Linked DNA regions of Bdellovibrio bacteriovorus. The protein of the gene in region 1 interacts with the protein of each later gene in a pairwise test. Links are inferred from orthologs where the notes say so. Each region holds a gene or a part of one and is shown on either strand. Other genes may lie near its edges. The genes, in order: priA and AZI85_RS16950.

Evidence for each region.
Region 2: the proteins of priA (region 1) and AZI85_RS16950 interact in binary tests that used the Escherichia coli proteins (3 or more experiments, as listed by UniProt). The link is inferred for Bdellovibrio bacteriovorus from one-to-one orthologs.

Annotation. Positions count from the first base shown.
Region 1 is NZ_LUKF01000001.1:428,064-438,398, forward strand. The notes cover bases 2,262-5,261. They hold priA (replication restart helicase PriA), read left to right. Parts: upstream 2,262-2,741; coding sequence 2,742-4,781; downstream 4,782-5,261. Other genes in these bases: AZI85_RS02130 (hypothetical protein), read left to right, coding at 2,262-2,745; AZI85_RS02140 (CFI-box-CTERM domain-containing protein), read left to right, coding at 4,826-5,261. Also shown: AZI85_RS02120 (hypothetical protein), read right to left, coding at 1-850; UTP--glucose-1-phosphate uridylyltransferase GalU, read left to right, coding at 1,003-1,887; more of AZI85_RS02130, read left to right, coding at 1,897-2,261; more of AZI85_RS02140, read left to right, coding at 5,262-5,662; AZI85_RS02145 (NAD(P)-binding protein), read left to right, coding at 5,718-6,842; AZI85_RS02150 (sensor histidine kinase), read right to left, coding at 6,892-8,304; rpsB (30S ribosomal protein S2), read left to right, coding at 8,528-9,460; tsf (translation elongation factor Ts), read left to right, coding at 9,595-10,335.
Region 2 is NZ_LUKF01000020.1:103,542-113,573, reverse strand. Bases 3,746-6,442 are described here. They hold AZI85_RS16950 (single-stranded DNA-binding protein), read left to right. Parts: upstream 3,746-4,720; coding sequence 4,721-5,164; downstream 5,165-6,442. Other genes in these bases: AZI85_RS16940 (OmpW family outer membrane protein), read left to right, coding at 5,763-6,442; AZI85_RS16945 (hypothetical protein), read left to right, coding at 5,361-5,753; gspN (type II secretion system protein GspN), read left to right, coding at 3,746-4,562. Outside these bases: AZI85_RS16970 (general secretion pathway protein GspK), read left to right, coding at 1-966; pilus assembly protein PilM, read left to right, coding at 1,241-2,911; AZI85_RS16960 (hypothetical protein), read left to right, coding at 2,908-3,594; more of gspN, read left to right, coding at 3,597-3,745; more of AZI85_RS16940, read left to right, coding at 6,443-6,668; AZI85_RS16935 (transposase), read right to left, coding at 6,680-7,336; AZI85_RS16930 (ATP-binding protein), read right to left, coding at 7,639-10,032. UniProt on the Escherichia coli protein: Plays an important role in DNA replication, recombination and repair. Binds to ssDNA and to an array of partner proteins to recruit them to their sites of action during DNA metabolism. Acts as a sliding platform that migrates on DNA via reptation.

The DNA.
Region 1 (10,335 bases):
TTCCCGAGTGAACACCCGCAGCCGAAGAGCCCGGCACGAATGCCAATGAATAACCCTTACCGTAAGCAGATTTCACTGGATAAGCATCTGTCGCTGCACGCACTTTATAAATTTCGGCGTTGTCTGCCATGTAAGTTAAAGCGAGCACACCTGAAGACATGAAAATATTGCGGTACTCTTCCGCCAATTCTTCGCTCGTGTTGAAGTTCAAAGCCGCTTCCATAACACGCGCTTCTGGAGAGAATGGGAAATAGTTCGCCGTCACTCCTTTAGTGCCGTAAGCATCCATCACCAAGCTGTCTGTCAAATTTCCTACTAAAGGAACGATGTCAGTCCACAAAACAACGTTGTTTGTTGCTGTGTAAACATCCGTCAGACTGTTTTTCACACGGATCGCCATATTCGCCACAGCACCGTTGTTTGCTGGAGAATCCGCCAAATATTCTTTGTACTGATTTTCAGTCAAAGTAGGTTCTGGATAAACGGGTTTAAAGTTTTGATCTGCGTAATTAAAAAACTCATCCTTAATTTTGATACCACCGGAAGTAAACGCACCGACTTTGAGGGAAGAAAAAGCCGTGTTATTGCGTAAACTCGTATCCGCACAGGAATTGTATGTGATTGTGTCGATCGTCGATTCAAAGGCAAAAGGAATCGCCTGAACCTTCGCCGCTGTGGATTCACCATATTTTGCAGCAAGAGCCGCATCTGACATTCCAGAATCCAGAGTACTATCTAGTTCTGCATCAAAGCCCGCTTTACCGCAGTTTTGAAACGACACTACGAGCACAAATGAGGCAAGAATGCCACCTGCTGCACGCCACGCCGTTTTATTCAAACGTACTTTCATGGATTACTCCCCCAAACACAAGGCTATCACACAACTTTTCGGCAGATTTACTAAAATTAACAAGGATTCTCACTCTGGAACGGACATTGTTTTAATGAAGCCGGGCCCCGTTAAGACTTGTCTTAAATTGAAACGTTTGAGATCAATTAAGCATGTCTAAAATTAAAAAAGCCATCATACCAGCTGCCGGACTTGGAACACGTTTTCTTCCCGCGACGAAAACAGTTCCTAAAGAGATGCTTACCATCGTAGACGCTCCCATCATTCTGTATGTCGTCGAAGAAGCTGTGCAGGCAGGCATTGAAGACATCGTTTTGATTGCGGGTCGCTATAAATATGCGATCGAAGATTTCTTCGATACATCTTATGAGCTTGAAGACAAGCTTCACAAAGACGGAAAAGAAAAGCTTCTTGAACGCGTGATAAAAATCCGCGACAAAGCCAACATCATCAGCATCCGCCAAAAACACGCGCTGGGTTTAGGTCACGCCGTTCATTGCGGCTTACCGATTATCGGGAAAGAGCCTTTCGCCGTACTACTAGGCGATGAAATTACTATGGGGTTTCACGGACAGCCGAACGTGACTTCTCAACTTGTAAAGTCTTTTGAAGAAACTGGGACATCCACAATTTCTGTGATGAAAGTTTCAGACAAAGATGTTTCAAAATACGGTATTGCCGAAGTTGAAGACACGAACAAAGGTTATTTCCAGGTGACTTCTCTGATGGAAAAGCCAAAACCCACCGAAACGAAAAGCCGCTGGGCTTTGCCGGGTCGTTATGTCTTTGATAATCACATTATGGATATTCTTCACAATGCGAAGCCTTCTTTAAATGGCGAAATTCAGCTGACAGACAGCATGAAGGTGCTTTGCAATGACAAAGGGCTTAACGCCATGACGTTTACGGCTGAACGCTACGACGCAGGCGATAAGTTGGGCTATCTTCAGGCAAATATTGAGCTGGCCTTGCAAAACCCGGAGCTTGGGCCTGAGATGAAGCACTATATTTTGCAACTCGCGCAAAAATTGAATTAGGATCAAGACATGAAAAAGTTCATCCTTTTGTTGTCCGTTTTAGTTTCAGCTCAAGCTTGGGCTTACATTCCACCCACTCGCACTATTCTGCAAAAAACTGTGGAAAACGCGGGATCGGGTATTTACGCCATCGAACAGGAAGTTCAGTTTTCAAACGGTGACGACACTTTATCTGTAAAAGAAACTTGGTTGATCGACAGCGATCGCACTATGCGCCTGACGGTGACCGGTGGAAAAGATTTGCAGAACAGCTTTCGCTTGCAGTTTCTTTATAACGGCGGGCAAAAGTGGAGCATGGTCGGCAACAATCGCAAGAGTGAAAAGTCTCCCGATGATTTCCTTGAAAAGTATCTGAACTTCCGCAACGCAGAGATTTTCGCCAACACCTTAGCGCATTTCAAAATTATTCCGACAACGGCTTACAATAAAAAGCCCTTGGCTCGCACGGGCGCTGAAATCAAGTACGAACCTGAAACTTGGGTTCGTTATTCTCGCACAGGGGGCGTGGTAAATTACGCCTTGGGAATCCCGACTCCGGTTGAAAAAGAAATCAACTATCCTGGATTGTGGATTGAGCAAGATCAGTTCGTGGTTCGCAAGCTCCGCCTGCCTAGCCAGGTTGAAATGAGTGCAGATAACTACAATCAATTTGCCAAGAATCTTTCTTATCCTCGTGCGCGCACCATTCGCTGGGGAAACAACACTGTCACCATTCGTTTGATCAGTGCTTCGGCTCGTCCACAAACGGCCGTCAGCTTGTTTCAGCCTTCTTCACTAGATACAAACCTGAAGTGGGATGGCATTAACGGCCTTCCCGCCAAAGATGTCGTTACGGAGTTCTACACGAGGTTTAGATGAGTGATGCTCAACTGTGGAGAGTGGCCGTCGACGCTCCTCTCCCAGAGGCTTTGACGTACAGCTTTGCACATCCTTTAAAACGCGGCCAGCTTGTGAATGTTCCCCTCGGCCGTCGAAAAGTTAAAGGCCTTGTTCTAGGTCCAACGGATAAAGTTCCTGACTTTGAAATCAAAAGCATAGATTCGATTGACGAAGAGTACTCTCCCCTTCCAGAACCCTTTATGAAGTGGTTAGAGTGGCTGGCGCAGTACTATATCCATCCCATTGGACAAGTTGTGCAGTCCGCTTTTCCTCCTCTGAAAAAGACAGATAAACAACGTCAGTCAAAGCGCCCACCCGTTATTCCAAAGTTGGAAAGTGATACCAATTTAAACTTAACGGAAGAGCAAAGCGCTTGCTTCGAAAGTATTTCGCAACATCATAATTTTTCAACGCATCTTCTGTTTGGCGTGACGGGCTCGGGAAAAACCGAAGTCTATTTGCGCTTGCTGGAAAAAGTTCTTAGTGAAGGAAAGCGCGGCCTTGTGCTGGTGCCCGAGATTTCTTTGACGCCACAATTGATTCAACGTTTTGCTCGACGCTTTGGTGATAAGATTGCAGCTCTTCATTCTCAACTGACGGATCGCGAACGCACAAATCAGTGGTGGGATATTGTCGAGGGCAGAAAATCTATTCTGATCGGCGCTCGATCGGCCTTGTTCTGTCCGATTGAAGACTTGGGACTTATTATTGTCGATGAAGAGCACGAGCCCAGCTTTAAACAAGATGAAAAATTAAAGTACAACGGACGTGATGCCGCCGTGATGATGGGTAAAATGATGAATTGCCCCGTCGTTCTAGGTTCTGCAACGCCAAGCCTTGAAACTTGGAAGAACGCAGTGGACGGGAAATACCATCTGCACACTCTTCGTCATCGTGTCGCTAATCGCGCTTTACCTGAAATTGAAGTCATTGATCTTCGTAAGCAAAAAGATGACAGCGATGAACAGAAAAAAATCATCGAAAAGTATTCGCACCTTCCGTTTTGGTTAAGTCCAAAACTTTATGAGCGCATGCACGAAGTTTTAGATCGTGGTGATCAAGCAGCTCTTTTCTTAAATCGTCGTGGAATCGCGCAAATGGTGGTGTGCCCAGCCTGTGGTCACACTCGAGAATGTCCTAATTGTGATATTTCACTGACCTTGCATGCGCATTCTCATTTGATCTGTCACTATTGCGACTATCACGAAAATTTTAAAACGAAATGTCCTGACTGCAAAGAAGGACAACTAGAAGCCATCGGCCTTGGCACCGAACTTGTTGAAACAGATCTGACTCGTCTATTCCCTGGTAAAACCATTGCCCGTGCCGATCGCGATGAGATTCAAAGCCGCGCCGATCTTGAAGACCTAGTTCAAAAAATGGAAACAGGAGAGATCGACATTTTAGTCGGAACTCAAATGATCGCAAAAGGCTTAGACTTTCCAAAATTGAAGTTGGTGGGACTTGTCCTGGCTGATGTGGGATTTAATCTTCCCGATTTTCGTGCGACCGAACGAAGCTTTCAGTTGATCACGCAGATGAGTGGTCGCGCGGGTCGCCACGTTCAAGAAGGTGAAGCTCCGGGAATGGTGATTATTCAAACATTCAATGCGGAACATGACAGCATCACTTTCGCCCGAAATCACGACTTCGAAGGCTTCGCCAAACATGAGCTCGATATTCGCGGGCAGCTTAGCTATCCACCTGTTGGACGTTTGGTGAGTTTTAGAATTCAAGGCACGCATTTAGGAAAAGTGGAAGACACAGCCGGACTTTTAGCGAGACGAGCGCATGCTTTGAAAGCTCAGTTTCCGCAGTACAACTCCATTGAGATTTTAGGGCCTGCCGAGGCGCCGCTTTCGAAATTAAGAGGACAATTCCGATTTCATCTGCTCATAAAAACGACTCAGGTCGCAGCGGCCAATCCCTTTTCAAGACAACTTTTGGGCGACCAAGAGTGGATTCCCTCCGGCATAAAAATTTTGATCGATATCGACCCAATGAGTTTGCTTTAATTCCCTTACTTTCCTAAAATGGGAAGTTAAGGAAACCTTGATTCATGATCCAATGTCCCCGCTGTGGAATACAAGTTACTGAACTTCATCCGGTAGATGCTGACCTCATCACGAAGTTGCAATCTATTGGTGAAGCTAATTTACCTCCACAAGTCTGCGCAGGATGTATTTCCGATTTACGCCGCACAGTCGCCTCAAGCAGCGGCGGTATTCTTATGGCGCAAGAACGCGCCAAAGAACAACATCGTCTTCAGCTTTGGAAAAGTCGCGTGATGCTGATTAAGAAAGCGCGCCTGTGCATGACTCAAAAGCTTTATTCTGAAGCGGCGATGTCGTACGAAAAGTATTTAAAAATTCTCGACATCGTTTTCGATATCAAAAAAGGCGAACGTCTTAAGCCCGAAGCTTTCAAAGACAGTGCTCGTACGACAGAACTGACCGTAGTGGCCTCTGTGTACTGGGACTTAATGCGTATTTACGATACCCACGAAAAATACGCGGACCGTATGACGAATGCCGCAAAACAACTGGCGATGTTTATTCAATTCACGCCGATCTACCCAGACATCATTCGTAAGGCAGAGTCCTTCCAAAAAACCGCACGCAATCCGCATATCGTGAAACAGTTCTTGAAGATGTCCGATAAAGAACGTCCTCGCTGTTTCATCGCCACGGCGGCCTTTGAAAATTCTCAGGCACCTGAGGTGATGAGTTTGCGAGCTTTCCGTGACTTCACTCTTCGTCAGTCAGCATGGGGACGTAAATTTATTGCCATTTACTATAAGTTCTCTCCTCACATTGCTTGCTTACTCGATAAGCAACCGCGCATGAAACCCGCAGTCAGAGCACTTCTCCGTCTTTTGATTAAATGCGTTAGCTAAGTTTCCCACGCTTTGATGCTTGCAAAGCGGCTACGTTTTAAGGGAAGGTATTTGCATGGCTCATATCTACGACTATGCAATTATTGGTAGCGGTTTAACTGGTCTCAGCATCGCAGCGGCTCTTAGCCGTGAAACAAAAAACATCGCGCTTATTGAAGGTGCGGATGTTCCGTTTGGCGTGAACAAGAAAGTCAACTTCCCTACAGGCCCGATGAACAATGGCCTGCGTTTTGTTCCTGATTCAGTGTTGTCCGAAAAAGCTTTGCGCTTTTTAGAAAATCTTTTGAATACAAAAGTTGTCGACACAGTTTCTGAGGAAGCTCCGATCACGTACGAATCTGGCGGCTTTAAAACTTTCTTAGGTTTCGGAGATACCCCTCCGGCATTCTACGAAGAGCTTGCTTACTTCACATCGAGCAAGCGTTTGGATCTAGCGATGGAGCCTTACGAGTGGACTCAAGCTTTGTTTGAAAAATTTCAAGGCGAGTTCATGCAACGCTCTTACGTGACGAAGTTTCATCAAGAAGGTGAAAAGGTCACTCACGTGACGATCAATGGTTCTAAAACATTGCATGCTCACAACTTTATTTTTGCAGGCACTGTGAAAGACTTGGCGATTCTTCTTCCAGATGACGCCATCTCTATTCGCGCTCGTTCAAAACTTTCTAAGAATACTTACTGGACGGCTTTATGCCTGGACATCTGTCACGCAAAACCGGTGACCGAATCTACAGCGATGCACATCTTGAATGGAACCACACAAGATGAAATCGGCCCATGCGCAGGTCGTTTCCTGCCTTCGGTAGAAACAGAAAATGGTCCACTTCAAGCTTCACAATGGATGACTTTCATCGAGCAAGAAGTGACTGAAGATTCTGAAGTCGTTGGTATGGCTTTGAAAAAAATCAAACGTCAAATCAAACGCGCCTACCCTGAAGCTTTGGACAATTTGAAATTGGAAAGAATTTTCGTCGCTCCGATCATCGCTGGCAACGGCGATATCAAGTTGAGCGCGAATATGACAATTCCAGAGCTTGAAAACCTTTGGATTGCTTCATCAACAGTGAATGAACAAAAGAATCTTGTCGGTTCTTTGCTTCAAGCGGAGATGATCGTCGCGTCTTTAGGATTTAAAGTCGAAGCTTCGGAAGAAGCACCAACGACAGAAGCTACAATTTAAAATACAAAAAGGGTGCGCAAAGCACCCTTCTTCACTCTTACTTAAAAAATTAAATTTCTTCTAAGGGAAGTGAAAATGAAAAGGTCGTTCCTTCACCGTAATTGCTGGTGACGGAAATCTGCCCGCCCATAATCTCTACCAAGTTCTTTGAGATCATAAGGCCTAAACCGGTACCACCATACTGACGGGCGATGGAGGGATCTTCTTGATAGAAACTGCGGAAAAGCTTTTTGATATTTTCCCGTTTAATGCCGCGACCTGTATCAATAATGTGCCATGAATAAGTCTTCGCAATAGAATCTTTCTTTACTTCAATCCGCACTTTGCCTTTTTCAGTAAACTTCACAGCATTGCCGACAAGGTTCATCAAAACTTGGCGCAAACGATGCGAATCACCTTTGGCTTTCGATGGGATGTCTTCATCCATGTGTAACTCTAGCGATAGACCTTTTTCCTGACACTTGATTGAAAACATTTTTTGAATATCGCTATGAAGTTCTTTGAGATCAAAGGGATGACTATCGACCTGTAAAAGTCCATTTTCGATTTTTGAAACATCTAAAATGTCATTCACAAGATGCAGCAGAGACTCCGAACAACGATGGATAGTGTTCACGTACTCTTGTTGTTCTTCATCGAGCTTCGTGTCGCGAAGAATATCTGAAAATCCCATGATACTGTTCAAAGGTGTGCGAATTTCATGGCTGACATTGCTTAAGAAGCTGGATTTCACCGAAGCCAGGCGCAAAGCCTCTTCCCGAGCGTGCATCATTTGCACTTTTGAATTTGCAACTTCGCGCAGTTCTTTTCGATGGCGTTGAATTCCCAGAATTAAAACGAAGTTTTCGAAGATGACCCAAGCCGTGTGCTCAATCCACCGCCACTCAACCCCGGCAGAGACTCCATATATAGACATTGGAATATAAAAACCGCGCAGAAGATGATCCACGATAACGATGGAAGCTCCCACCCATAGGACGGAAATATCCATATAAAAAGCCAACGCCGCCAACGAGACGAAGATATGGAAATGCGATTCGATTCTTCCGCCGGTAAGGTAGACGATAAGGGTCGAAAACAACATCTGACCAAGAGCGATCAGACAACGAGTGACCTTTTCTCCAGGAAACATCCAAGCCGCATAGATAGGAGGAGCCGCGAAAAGAGCGCCAAAGATAAGGCCGATGAAGGCGTTTTCCTTTGAGCCGCTCATCTGTCCCAGCCAAGTCGACGGAGTGACAAAAGCCCCTAAGAGCACGCAGCCAACCCATTGAAATAACATGAGATATGCAAAACCGCGATCTACGCGGACGCAGATATCCTGGGCCTGATTTTTAAAGATTTTCTCCACCTCAGAGTGGAATCTTGGGTCGTCCTGTACTGTCATTCCCTCACGCTCACGTTCATAAATATTGGGATTGGCTAGACTATTTATCGGAGTCAATCCATCGCGTCTAAACATTTCTTAATACGCGAGGTTTCTAATGTAATCCTGATGTATCAAAGGGGGAGTCCACGAAAGACTGCTTGCGTGCCATGTCACCCTGTGATATCCCCAAACTCCAAACAATAAGCACTCGTAGGCACTAACTGGTCCCCCAAGTACTGAAAAAGGGGGTCTTCCGGCGAATCAAAAAAAGCTGGCTCTACCTGCGGGGACGATTAACCAGAAAGGAAGTACTACCATGGCACAAGTGACCATGAAAGAAATGTTAGACGCTGGCGTCCACTTCGGACATCAAACTCAGCGTTGGAACCCAAAAATGAAACCTTATGTTTACACAGCTCGCGGAGGCATTCATATCATTGACCTTCAAAAGACTGTTGTACGCGCTAACAAAGCTGCTGATTTCGTAAAAGAAGTTGCTGCTAACGGTGGTCGTTTGATCTTCGTTGGAACGAAAAAGCAAGCTATTGAGCCTATCCAAGAAGCGGCTCAAAAATGCGGTCAGTACTACGTAACTAAGCGTTGGTTGGGTGGTATGATGACGAATTTCGAAACGATCAAATCTTCTATCGATCGTCTTCGCAAAATCGACACAATGAAAGAAAAAGGCGAATTCAACTACTTGACTAAGAAAGAGCGCGCGAAGCTTGAAAAAGAATACCTTCGTTTGACTGAGTTCTTGTCTGGTATCCGTGAAATGAAGGAAATGCCATCTGCTATGTTCGTAGTAGACCTTCCTAAAGAACACATCGCTGTTGCTGAAGCTAAACGCTTGGGCATCCCAGTTGTTGCTATCGCTGATACAAACTCTGATCCAGAGTCTGTTGAGTACGCGATTCCAGGTAACGACGATGCGATCCGTTCAATCAAATTGTTCGCAAACCTAGTTGCTGAAGCTTACCTAGAAGGTGCTAAAACTTGGGAACAAAAACTTCGCACAATGACAGACAAACAATCTGACGTTGCTAAAGAAGCTTCTGAAGGTAAAGAAGAAGCTCCTAAGCGTCGTGGCGCAGGCCCTCGTGGTGGCGCGAAAGATGCTCCTAAGAAATCAGCGGGTCCTGCAGTTGTTAAAGCAACTAAAGGTCGTAAACTTGTTGCTGCTGGTACAGCAGAAGAAGTTGAAATCCAAGCTGAGCTTGAGAACAAAGAAGACGATTCAGCGGAGTAATTCCTCTGTAATTGAAATGAAAAAGGTGGCCTAGCCACCTTTTTCATAAGTAGCCGCTCTCGCTTTTCCGCAACGGCGGTTTCTTCGTGTCTGATCGAATTCGTTTTTAAAATCTATTGTAAGGAGACTTCCTAATGTCTATTTCCGCTACTCTTGTTAAAGAGCTAAGAGAAAAAACAAACGCAGGTATGATGGATTGCAAAAAGGCGCTTGAGGCGACTTCTGGCGATTTCAATGCTGCTGTTGAATGGTTGCGCGTAAAAGGTCTTGGCGCTGCTGCAAAGAAAGCTGACCGTATCGCTGCTGAAGGTACAGTGTTCGCACAAGTTGTGGGTAACACAGGTGTTGTTGTTGAAATCAACTCTGAAACTGACTTCGTTGCACGTAACGATGGCTTCAAAGCTCTAGTTGCTGACGTTGCTGAACACTTGGTTAAAACGACAGCTACTGGCGACGTTTTGGAACAAGCTTTCACTAAAGATCCTTCTAAAAAAATGGCAGACCTTTTCACTGAAGCTACTGCTACTATCGGTGAAAAAATCGTTCTTCGCCGTTCAGAGAAGTACACGGCTTCTGCTAACACTTTGGTTCACACTTACATCCACGGTGAAGGTAAAATCGGCGTATTGATCGAAGTTGCTGCTTCTAAACCAGAAGCTGTAACGAACCCAGCTTTGAAAACTTTCGCTCAAGACGTTTCATTGCACATCGCTGCTATGAACCCAATGGCTATTTCTTCAGATCAAATCCCTGCGGATGTTGTTTCTAAAGAAAAAGAAATTTTGACTGCTAAAAACCTTGAATCAGGTAAAAAACCAGAAATGATCGAAAAGATCGTTGAAGGTCAAATCCGTAAATTCTTGGCTGAAAACTGC
Region 2 (10,032 bases), on another replicon or contig:
TGGAAGTTCCCTTTCGCCTGGCCGATGCCCATCCCTGATGAGTTAAGCGCGGTCGACAAAGATAATTTCAAAAAAATCTTTAAAGAGTCCTCGATGGATTCCAGCTACATCGTCACGATTGAAGACGAAGGCTCAAAAATTGATTTGAACGACTTGAACTCTCCGTCAAAAAGCCTGCAAGAAATGACGAAGAAGCAGCTTCTAAATATCTTTGAACAAAAGAAACAAGAAGACGAAGAATTCGCCCGCGAATACAGCAACGTCCGCTTTGAAGAGTTGATCAACAACATCGCCGACTGGATGAGCCCCAAATCTCAATCCCTGAACGGCGGCGACAAAAGAGCGAACTACGCCGAACTCAATCAACTGTCCCAAACCGACTACTACCCCCCGAACCGCGCCTTTCGCACGATTGCCGAACTGCACATGGTTCCAGGAATGAATGATACTTTTTTTGATCTTCTTCAACCCAGAATCACCATCTACGGAATGAAGGGCATCAATCCAAATCTAGCAACAAAAGAAGTTTTAAAATCTTTAGACCCCGCAATGACCGACGAAGTCGTAGCTGAAATTATTAAAAGAAGAGAAACCGAAGAAGAGGGCGGCCCCTTTAAGTGCGACCAAAACGGCGGCAGCCAAGACTTCTGGAGCTTCGTACAACAAAAAGGCATCCGCATTATGGGAAATCCTGAAGACATCCCCATGACCTGCGACACCGTCATGAACTTCAAAATCAGAAGCACAGGCGAATTCGCCGGAGCCACAAGAGAAATCACCGCGATAGTGATGGACCTGAACCGCGCCGCTACGAAAATCAAATCCTTCGTAGACAAAGAAAAACAAGATCCAAACCCACCACCTGAGGACCCGACCAAACCAAAGACTCCGACAGGTGGAAACAACAACCAATCAAACCAAGTCCAAAAAGGCCCCCCAAGAATAGTCTTCTGGCAAGAACGCTAACACCTAGACCAACGTCCATTTTCCCTCTGAAAAATCCGCCCCCACGGCGCCGCCAGGCGCCCAGAAAAAAAACGGAGACGAGATCTTAAGTTTATCGATTAGGCTTGGTGTATAGCATTTTAAGTTAGCGGCCTTCGGTGGCGCCCGGACGGCGCGAACCGAAGCGAAGCTTCGGCACCGACGAGCCCGGAAGGCGTGCCGCTAACTTAAAATGCTATACACCAAGCCGAACCTCGCATAAACTAAAGTCAAGGATTCATGGAGGAATTCAACGGTGAAGTCAGTAGGCATAGACATAGGCTCTAGCAGTATCAAAATTGTCGAGATGACCAGCTCGTCCAAAGGCTTTCAGGTCACTCAGTTCATTGAACATGCCTTGAATATCGCTCCAGGCGCAGACCAAGAACTTGAGGTCATCGAGTTTTTAAGAAACTTCACGGCGACCTATGATGCGAATCAAACGAAATTTATTTTAGCTCTTCGTCAGGATCGTGTGGCGATTCGCAATAAATTCTTCCCGTTCAACGACCGCATTAAAATTTCTAAAAGCTTGGCGTTTGAACTCGAAGAAGATCTTCCTTTCTCTTCTGAAAATGCCGTGTTCGATGCAAAGATCGTTCGCACCGTGGGTGGTGGCGCGGAAGTGCTTGCCTGTGCGGCTCCGAAAGTTCACGTGCAAAACTGCATTCAACGTGGTCAAGATGCCGGCATTGACCCGGCGATTGTTTCTGCCGAAGGAACAGCCCTTGCGAATGTCTTTGAAAAATGGAATGAAGCTCCACCAGCTCTTCTGCCTCCGAATATCGCTTTGAATGACGAAGACAACAGACCTGTTCGCCACGTGCAGTTGATTTTAAATATCGGTCACTCCCGTACACTCGTCAGTGCCTTTGAAGGAAACTCTTTGATTGCGGTGCGCTCCGTTCTTTGGGGTGGTAAAAATATCGCCGAAGCGATTTCTAAAAAATACGAAATCCCTTTCTTGGAAGCGATCAAAGAATTGCAAACCAAAGCCTTTATCTTGACGAACAAACAAGGCGCAACTTTTGATCAAGTGACTTTTTCAGACACGATTGCAAAAAGTGTTCGTGAGTTGGCTCGTGACTTACAACTTTCTATTTTGGAACTTAAAAGTGAATTCAACGCTCAAATCGACTCGATCGGTTTGACAGGTGGTGTTTCACAAATTCAAAATATCGGACCGTTCCTGACTCAGATTCTGGAAGTTCCCGTGAATCGCACTTCTACTTTAGATTTGATTCCAAATGTTCTATTTGAACGTTCTGCTTACAATGGCGCGAAAGCCGGCGTCGCCTTGGGATTGGCCATCGAGGGCTTTAAGAAACCAAGAAATCCTCCGGTGAACTTCCTTCGTGGAGAGTTCGCCAAAGAAAATCACCAGATGAAAATGTTCTGGGAAAAATGGGGTCACACGGCGAAAGTCGTCGCGGCAGCCGTTCTTGTTCTTTTCGTCTACACATCGTTGCGCGAAAGCTTTTCTGTCAGTTTAGCAGATCGCACTCAGGAAGTTTTAAAAGATCAAGCTAAAACTGTCGCGGGACTTCGTGGCAGAAACGCCTCTGAAAGCGGTATTCGCAAATACATTCGCGACAATAAAAAACGGGCCGCGGATTTAAAAACATTGGCCAGTGTTGCCAATATGAATTCCGCCCTGGATGTGATTAAAAAAGTAAATGATGCGACTCCGGCGAAAACGGCTGTGACGTTAGATGTTCAACAGCTTTCGGTGACGGACGCTTTGGTGCAAATGCAGGGTTATGTAAATACCCCCCAAGAGGCGTCCCTGCTTCAGCAGTCTTTAACAAACATCACTTCCGATGGCCAAGTACGAACTCAACGTTCCACTTTAAAACCTCTGAACGGACGTACGGCTTTTTCATTCAGCTTTAATGTCGATCGCGGAATCCAAAAGGTGACAAGATGAATTTAGACGATTTAAAGGACAGATTTATCAGTGATGCCCGTCAAACTTGGGAAAGAATCCAAGATAGCGCGGCTTACAACCAATTGCGCGACCGTTACGAAAACATGACACCTGTTATGCAGAAGCTGACAGTGGTCGGCGTGGTCGCTTTGATTGCCTTTATGATTTTAAGTATTCCCTATGGCGCTTTCAATGAATCACGCACTTATGTTGAAGAATTCGAAAGCAAGCGCATGACGATTCGCGAACTTTTAAAAGTCAGCCGCGAATCAGCCGATGTTCCGCAAATCCCACAGGCACCCAGCATGGATATGATTCGCAATAACATTCAGAATCAACTAACGGCAGCGAACCTTTTGCCTGAGCAAATGAAGGGCACGGAAGTTTTGACGAATGATTCTAAGATTGTTCCGCAAAACTTGACTGAAGGTATGTTGCAAGTCAGCCTTGCAAAACTGAACATCCGTCAGGCTTTAGATTTGGGCCACCAATTTCAAAGCATCAACGCCAGCGTGAAATTAAAAGACATGGCGATGACAGCCAATGCCGAAGATTCTCGTTATTTCGACGTGACTTACAAATTGATTGCTTTAGCTGTCCCTGCTCCACCAGAGCCGCCAGCAGAAGCTCCGACTCGCCCTGGCTCTCGCAATCGGAATGCACCACCGGCCAACGAGGAGTAATCATGGAACAGTTCCGTCAGCTTCTTAAACTGATTCGTGAAAGCAAAGGCAAGATCGCTGTTATGGTGGTTTCCGCTTTTGTTTTTCTTTTCATGTTGTTTCCGTTTGATGACTTGAGTGATTTTATTTCGTCGCAAGTGTCGCGTCTGACTAACAACTCGGTTTATTTGACTTTTGAACGTTTGAAAATGAGTGTGTTCCCGCAACCGGGCGTGCAAATGGATTCTGTGTATATTGAGTCCTTGCGCACCCCTGCTCTCTCCGCCCAGGAACTTGTGATCACTCCTTCTATTTCTGGATTGATTGCGCAAAAGCCTTATGGCCATGTTTCAGCAAAAGGTCTTTTGAAAGGCGACGTGGATTTAGTCGTTGCCAAAGGTGCTAAGTCGGACAATGGCATTGAAAGACAGAAGATCGAAGTGAAAGCGCAGAAAGTGTCTTTGCATGATTTGCGTGAACTTGCCAACCTTCCGATTCTTTTAAAAGGTCAGTTGAATTTAGAGACGACAGCTCTTGCTGATTTATCTTTCCAAGAGCAACCCGATGTCGAAATTGATATGACTATCAATAAATTTGAACTTCCTCCATCGAACGTGAATACGCCAATGGGTCCTTTGACTTTGCCGGATTTAAAGCTGACTTCTGTGGAGCTTAAAGGTCGCCTTGCTGCCGGTCGCTTCGTGATCGAAACGGGAACTATTGGTAAGCCCGGTGATGAGCTTTATGGAACGATTAAAGGCAATATCGGTCTTAATATCGTCAACCGCGGCGGTTCTTTCGGCCAGCAGATTGGTGCCTACAATTTTGAAATCGATTTAAGAGCGAAACGCAGCTTTCAAGATCGTGCGGCTTTGTTCTTGGGATTCATTGATGGCTACAAAACGCCAACACCTGAGGGCGCCCAGTATAAATTCAAGGTTTCAGCGACAAATCCTATGATGCCGCCGAGCTTCGGCGCCGCGCGTTAGTCGAGATCCGTTCCCTTCAAGTGACCCCTGCTATATTTAAACTGAGCAAGGGGTCTGCCTAAGAATTGCTCACACTCCACAGCAAATAATAGAGAGCCGAAGTCCTTATTGACTTCACTCTTAATCTGACAAAAAACCAAGTGGTTATTGGAGGGAAAATGTCTGGAGTAAATAAAGTTATTCTTGTAGGTCGTTTAGGTGCTGATCCAGAAGTGAAAGCTATCGGAAGTGGGAGCACTGTTGCTCGCTTGAATATCGCGACAAGCGAATCATGGGTGAAAGACGGTCAAAGACAAGAGCGTACAGAGTGGCACCGTGTAACGGTATGGGGCAAACTTGCAGAAATCTGCGGTAAGCATCTTTCAAAAGGTCGCCAAGTTTACGTTGAAGGTAAATTGCAAACTCGTCAGTGGGAAGACCAACAAGGTCAAAAACGCTACACGACTGAGATCGTTGCCAGCACAGTTCAATTCTTGGGCTCTGCAGGTGCGGAAGCCGGTTCAGGCCGTTCTTCTTCATCTTCTGGTGGCGGTGATGATTACAATTTCCAAGATTTCGGACCAGAACCAAGTTTTGATTCGAACGACGAAATTCCGTTCTAATTTTAAAAAAAAGCAATACTCCTTTGCGCTGACAGATAAGCTTTATCAAGGCGCAAGGAGAAAGCTGTACACCGTACAGCGCCGACGCGGCAACGCAGAGAAAGCTTGTCTGGCGGCGCAAAGGTTACCAGTCAAAAGCCTCGATCGCGTATCGGGGCTTTTTATTTAGTCCAGTCTCCCCTATAATTATAGATCTATGAAGTGTGCTTTATTTACTGCATTCATGGTTCTTACTTTAAGTGGTTGTACGATCTACCGTTCGGAAGGCCGTAAGCAATTTGAATCTGAAGCTCCCGGTAAAGTCTCTACCTCTTCCAACTTTGAACTTAAAAGCTGCAAAAAAGAAAGCCGCATTGAAACTTGGTTTCATGAAGAGTTTCCTTCTTCCAATTACGAAATGGTCGTGATGGAAAATGATTTGGAAATCTGGCGCACGCATCGCGGTTCTAAAGTTGAAATCAAAGCCATTCAAAAATCAGACACGTCTGTGCATTCTTGTATTTATGAATTCTCGAATGACATCGTCTGGAACCTTTATAAAGATTCTTTTATCCGCGAGCTTGAAGACAACGTGATGACTCTTGAATAGGAAGCGCTGATGTTAGGAAGAAAGTTCTTTGCCGTACTTGTTTTTTTACTAGGATGTTCTTCCGCGTTCGCCGCTTCGGTTTCTGCCGTCAAAGGACAAAAAGTTTTGATCACTCTCGACGGTGAATCCGTTATGGAAGGTGATGAGTTCTTTCTAGTCAATCCAGGCACGACAAAACGCACGGCCATCATTCGTGTCAAACAAGTTAAAGGCAAAAAGGCCCTGGGTGAAATCTTAAAAGGCCGCGCCGCTAGCGGATACACTCTGCAGGCAAAGGCTGCCTCAAAAATGAGTGCGGATGTCACCCCGACGGAAGAAGGCGAAGAGAGCACACCTCGTCCTACCACTAACGTTTCTCGCGTCTTAAAAGATTCCTATGGCATCTTGGGCGGATATTTGATGAATTCCATGGATGCAGACGTCAGCTATAAAGACGGCTTTGGTATCACGCAAAAAGCGGCCGTTAAGATGAGCGGTTCTGGTTTCGGTGTCGGTGGATTCTATGATTATGTTTTTAGTCCTTCTTTAGTGGGTCGTGGATATGCCGCTATTGAACAGTTTAATGTGTCTGGCACGGCCTCTTCAGCCGCTTGTTCGGGTTCTTCAAGCTGTGATGCCAAAATCAACTACCTGTCAGTGTATGGTTTGGCGAAGTGGTATCCTTACATCGGGAAGTACCGTCCTTGGATTGGCGCTGGCATGGGTTACTTGTTAGCAGTTTCAAAATCGAGTACCGCACTAAACGAGTCCCAGATTTCTACAAACTCGGTTATCACAGCGGCATTCGGAACGGACATTCAAATGGATCGCAAAACCTATATTCCGGTCAGTCTTGAATACAATATGTTCCCTGCTTCCAGCACGGTGAAAGCCAATCAGATTTTACTAAAAGCAGGATGGGCCTGGAATCTTTAAGAACTGCCCCCTTAACCTGTGGCGAGGCGGCGATTGTGAAGCAGAGCATAGAGAGCAATATGTCCTGCTAATTGATCAGCCCTCTTCGTTGTACACCAGGTTTTTCTAAAGAGCCTATTGATATGGGCTCTTAACATCGCACAAGTGTGATTCAAACTAAAAATCGGATCCCACTTCAGTTTCTTTAATTCCCCCTGACCAACAATAGCTCCTCTTCCACCTAAGATGGTTTCATGTCGGGCTGCCGGGAAATACCTTTTTACATCTTTTGGGTAATAAGGATTTGAGTCTGATCGTATAAGCGCTGTGGGCGAAACAAAGGATCTCATCTCTGAAAATAACTTTCTACGAGCTTTAGATCGATGGTCTGCCCGAGGCCCGTACTTCTTCCTCGCAAAAGCAGCTATTCTTCCTTTGGCTGGCATTTGTGCAACTTCAAATCCTAAGATTCTCCTTGTCTGATATTCAACCATCAAAGTTACTGAAAGTGGCTTGCACTTCGTGTGCTCAAAAGTTTCTAAGTCATCGAATTCAACCTCAGTACAGGACTGAAACTTTTGATTCCATTCTTTGAGTTCTTCCTTTGCTGTAGTTATGGCAAATCGAAATTTTCGGACCACGGTTTTTGGATTGATCTTTAGTATCCGTGCCGCTTCTCGTTGGCTCACTCCTCCAGTTAACAGGTCACAGACCGCTTTATTAAGGTGTCTTTTCTTCTGACCTTTCAAGGGACTTAAGGTCGCGGCGGAAAAGCTTTTTTTGCATGGGAAGCACCAGAATCTAGTCAGATGCTGACCATCGGACTTGCGATAGTATGAGCCAAGCTTACGAATTGTCCGAGTCGCAGACTGGGGGTTTCTTTGAGTATGGCAGTATGGGCATTTGAACTTCATGAAAGTTCAGTTTGGCAAAGGTCACGCCATGAAGGTTTATTTATGTTCGCACAGGAAAAGGGGGCAGTTCTGAATCTTTAGGCCTTTTCTTGAGGAAGCCAAATCACAAATCGCGTCTTCGTTGAATTATCATCAAGATAAAATTTTCCGCCGTGAGCTTGCACGATTCCTTGCGAGATACTCAATCCTAAACCCACACCCTTGCCGACTTCTTTCGTTGTAAAGAAAGGCTCCATGATTTTGGAGCGTAAGTGGTAAGGGACTCCCGGGCCGGTGTCAGAGACGCTGATTTCAATCCCGCCGTTACGCAAAGAAGCATCTAAGGACACTTTTTTTACGGGGCTTACGGCCACTGCATCCATCGCATTGTTCAGCAGATTTAAAAGCACTTGAGAGATCTGATAAGGGCGTCCACGGAGCTTTAAATCCGGTTGAATTTGCGCTGCTAACTCTACGCCCTCGGATTTAAACTTTTCGTGACAGAAAGCCAAAGTTTCATCCACCAACGTGTCCACGGCGATCACTTCTTCACTGGTCAAATCCGTCTCATGAGCATAGCTGCGCATGCCGCGAATAATTTTAGCGATACGTTGAATTACAGATTCAATGGCGTCTAACTTCTTAGTGACATCCCCATCCTGCACACCTTTTTGACTTAGCACCCGACGAAGAACACTGACGTGACCATTGATAATAGCCAATGGATTATTGATTTCGTGTGCGATTCCCGCGGCCATTTCACCTAAGGAAGCTAAACGAGACGACGCCAGGATTTTTTGCTCTTGTTCTTTTAGCAACTTTTCTTTTTCGCGAAGCTGGGTCACGTCTTCAAGAATGCCAAGATAGCCCGTCACTTTTCCCTGCTCATCAAGAATTTTACTTAAAGACAAGACCATTGAATATCTTCGCCCTGTCTTAGAAATAATCGTCCATTCGCTGGCACGGTTGTATCCCAGTTTAAAAAAGTATTCGAAGTATTCCGGCCCCAGTTCAATGCTTTTACCTACCTGCAAAGCCATTTTATCCCGGAAGGCAATGACTTCATTCAAGTCATGAAAGATCGCCGGAGTTTCTTTGCCTTTAATTTCATCCGTAGAATATTCCAGAATTCTTTCCGCCGCCGAGTTCATTTCGCGAATGACGGTGTTTTCGTCTAAGGAAATCATCAAAAGCGGAACGCTGTTCATCCCGGCTTGTTTCCATTCAAAGGCTTCTTTGGCGGCCTTTTCTGAATCACGCGCGCGAGTGAAAAAACTTAAAGCAATTCCCAGAAGAACCGAGATACTCACCCCGAAGAACAGCACAAGATTTGGCAGCGACGAGGTGTTTTCGCGAATGATTTCAGGCGACGGAATCAAAAGAATTTCCCACTCCGCTCCCATATAGTGATAACGGGATTTTGTTTTCCAATCGCGCGCAAAAACGGCATCGGCCGTGCCGCTGGAATAAACTTCATGACCATCTTCATAAATCGTTAAATGGTATCCGCTGAGGTCGATGATTTTTTCAAATACAGGTTTTGCTAAGAAAGCGCCGCGAATCGTACCCAGGTATTTATCCTTGTTGTAGATCGGGGCAAACATGACGAAGCCCTTGCCACCCGTTTTAAGTTCCATGAACTTGGAAAGATAAGCACGGTGTTCACTTTCAGCAATCGCCATGCGCTCTTTTACCGCCGCATCCGTCGACACGTTGGCTTTAATAAGTTTGCTTCCACCGCGATCTAACGGATACACCCACTGCACAATGTGGTTCTGATCCGCCCACAAAAGACGGCGCAAGCCTTCAAACTCGGTGAAGTAACTTTCCGCATCGGCGTACCACATCTTTTCGTTCTCGTAGGCCCCAGCGGCGAATCGGCGCGCCATGTGCTGTAAGGCTTTTTCAAGCGGAGCAAAAATATTTGTGATATTAGCTTTGATACTTTCAGCTTGGATCTGAACGACCCGGCGGTTTCTGTCTTGATCGCGCAGAATTAAAAGATGCCAAATCAAAATAGAGGTCAAAATCCCCACGATAAGAACATAGGAAGGAACTGAAGTGCGGCGGCGTGCCTCCGGCAAGAGGCGGTTTTCCACACGAAGTTGCCAGAGCATTGCCAGGGCCAGAAGAACTTGCCCAATGGAAGTATGGACCGCCATGCGGGAAAAACTTCCCCAGCCATATTCTGAATTAAAACCAAACGCATATCCAAAAATTCCGATAAGAGAGAATCCAATGACCAAAGAAGACACTGTCACGACAATAATATGAGAGGAAAAATCACGCTTTTTGAAAAAACGCGAGAGCGAGATCATGATAAAACAAATGGCCGTACTGATAGCCATGCGTCCTGAAATCACAGAGCCCACACTCACGAAAGGATCGACGAAAAGTTTATCGATCCCCAAATTCACGCCCGTGAGGTACTGCACGATCGTCAGTCCCGATACCACAAGGACGATCGCCGAACAGACTTTTGAAAAGGTTTG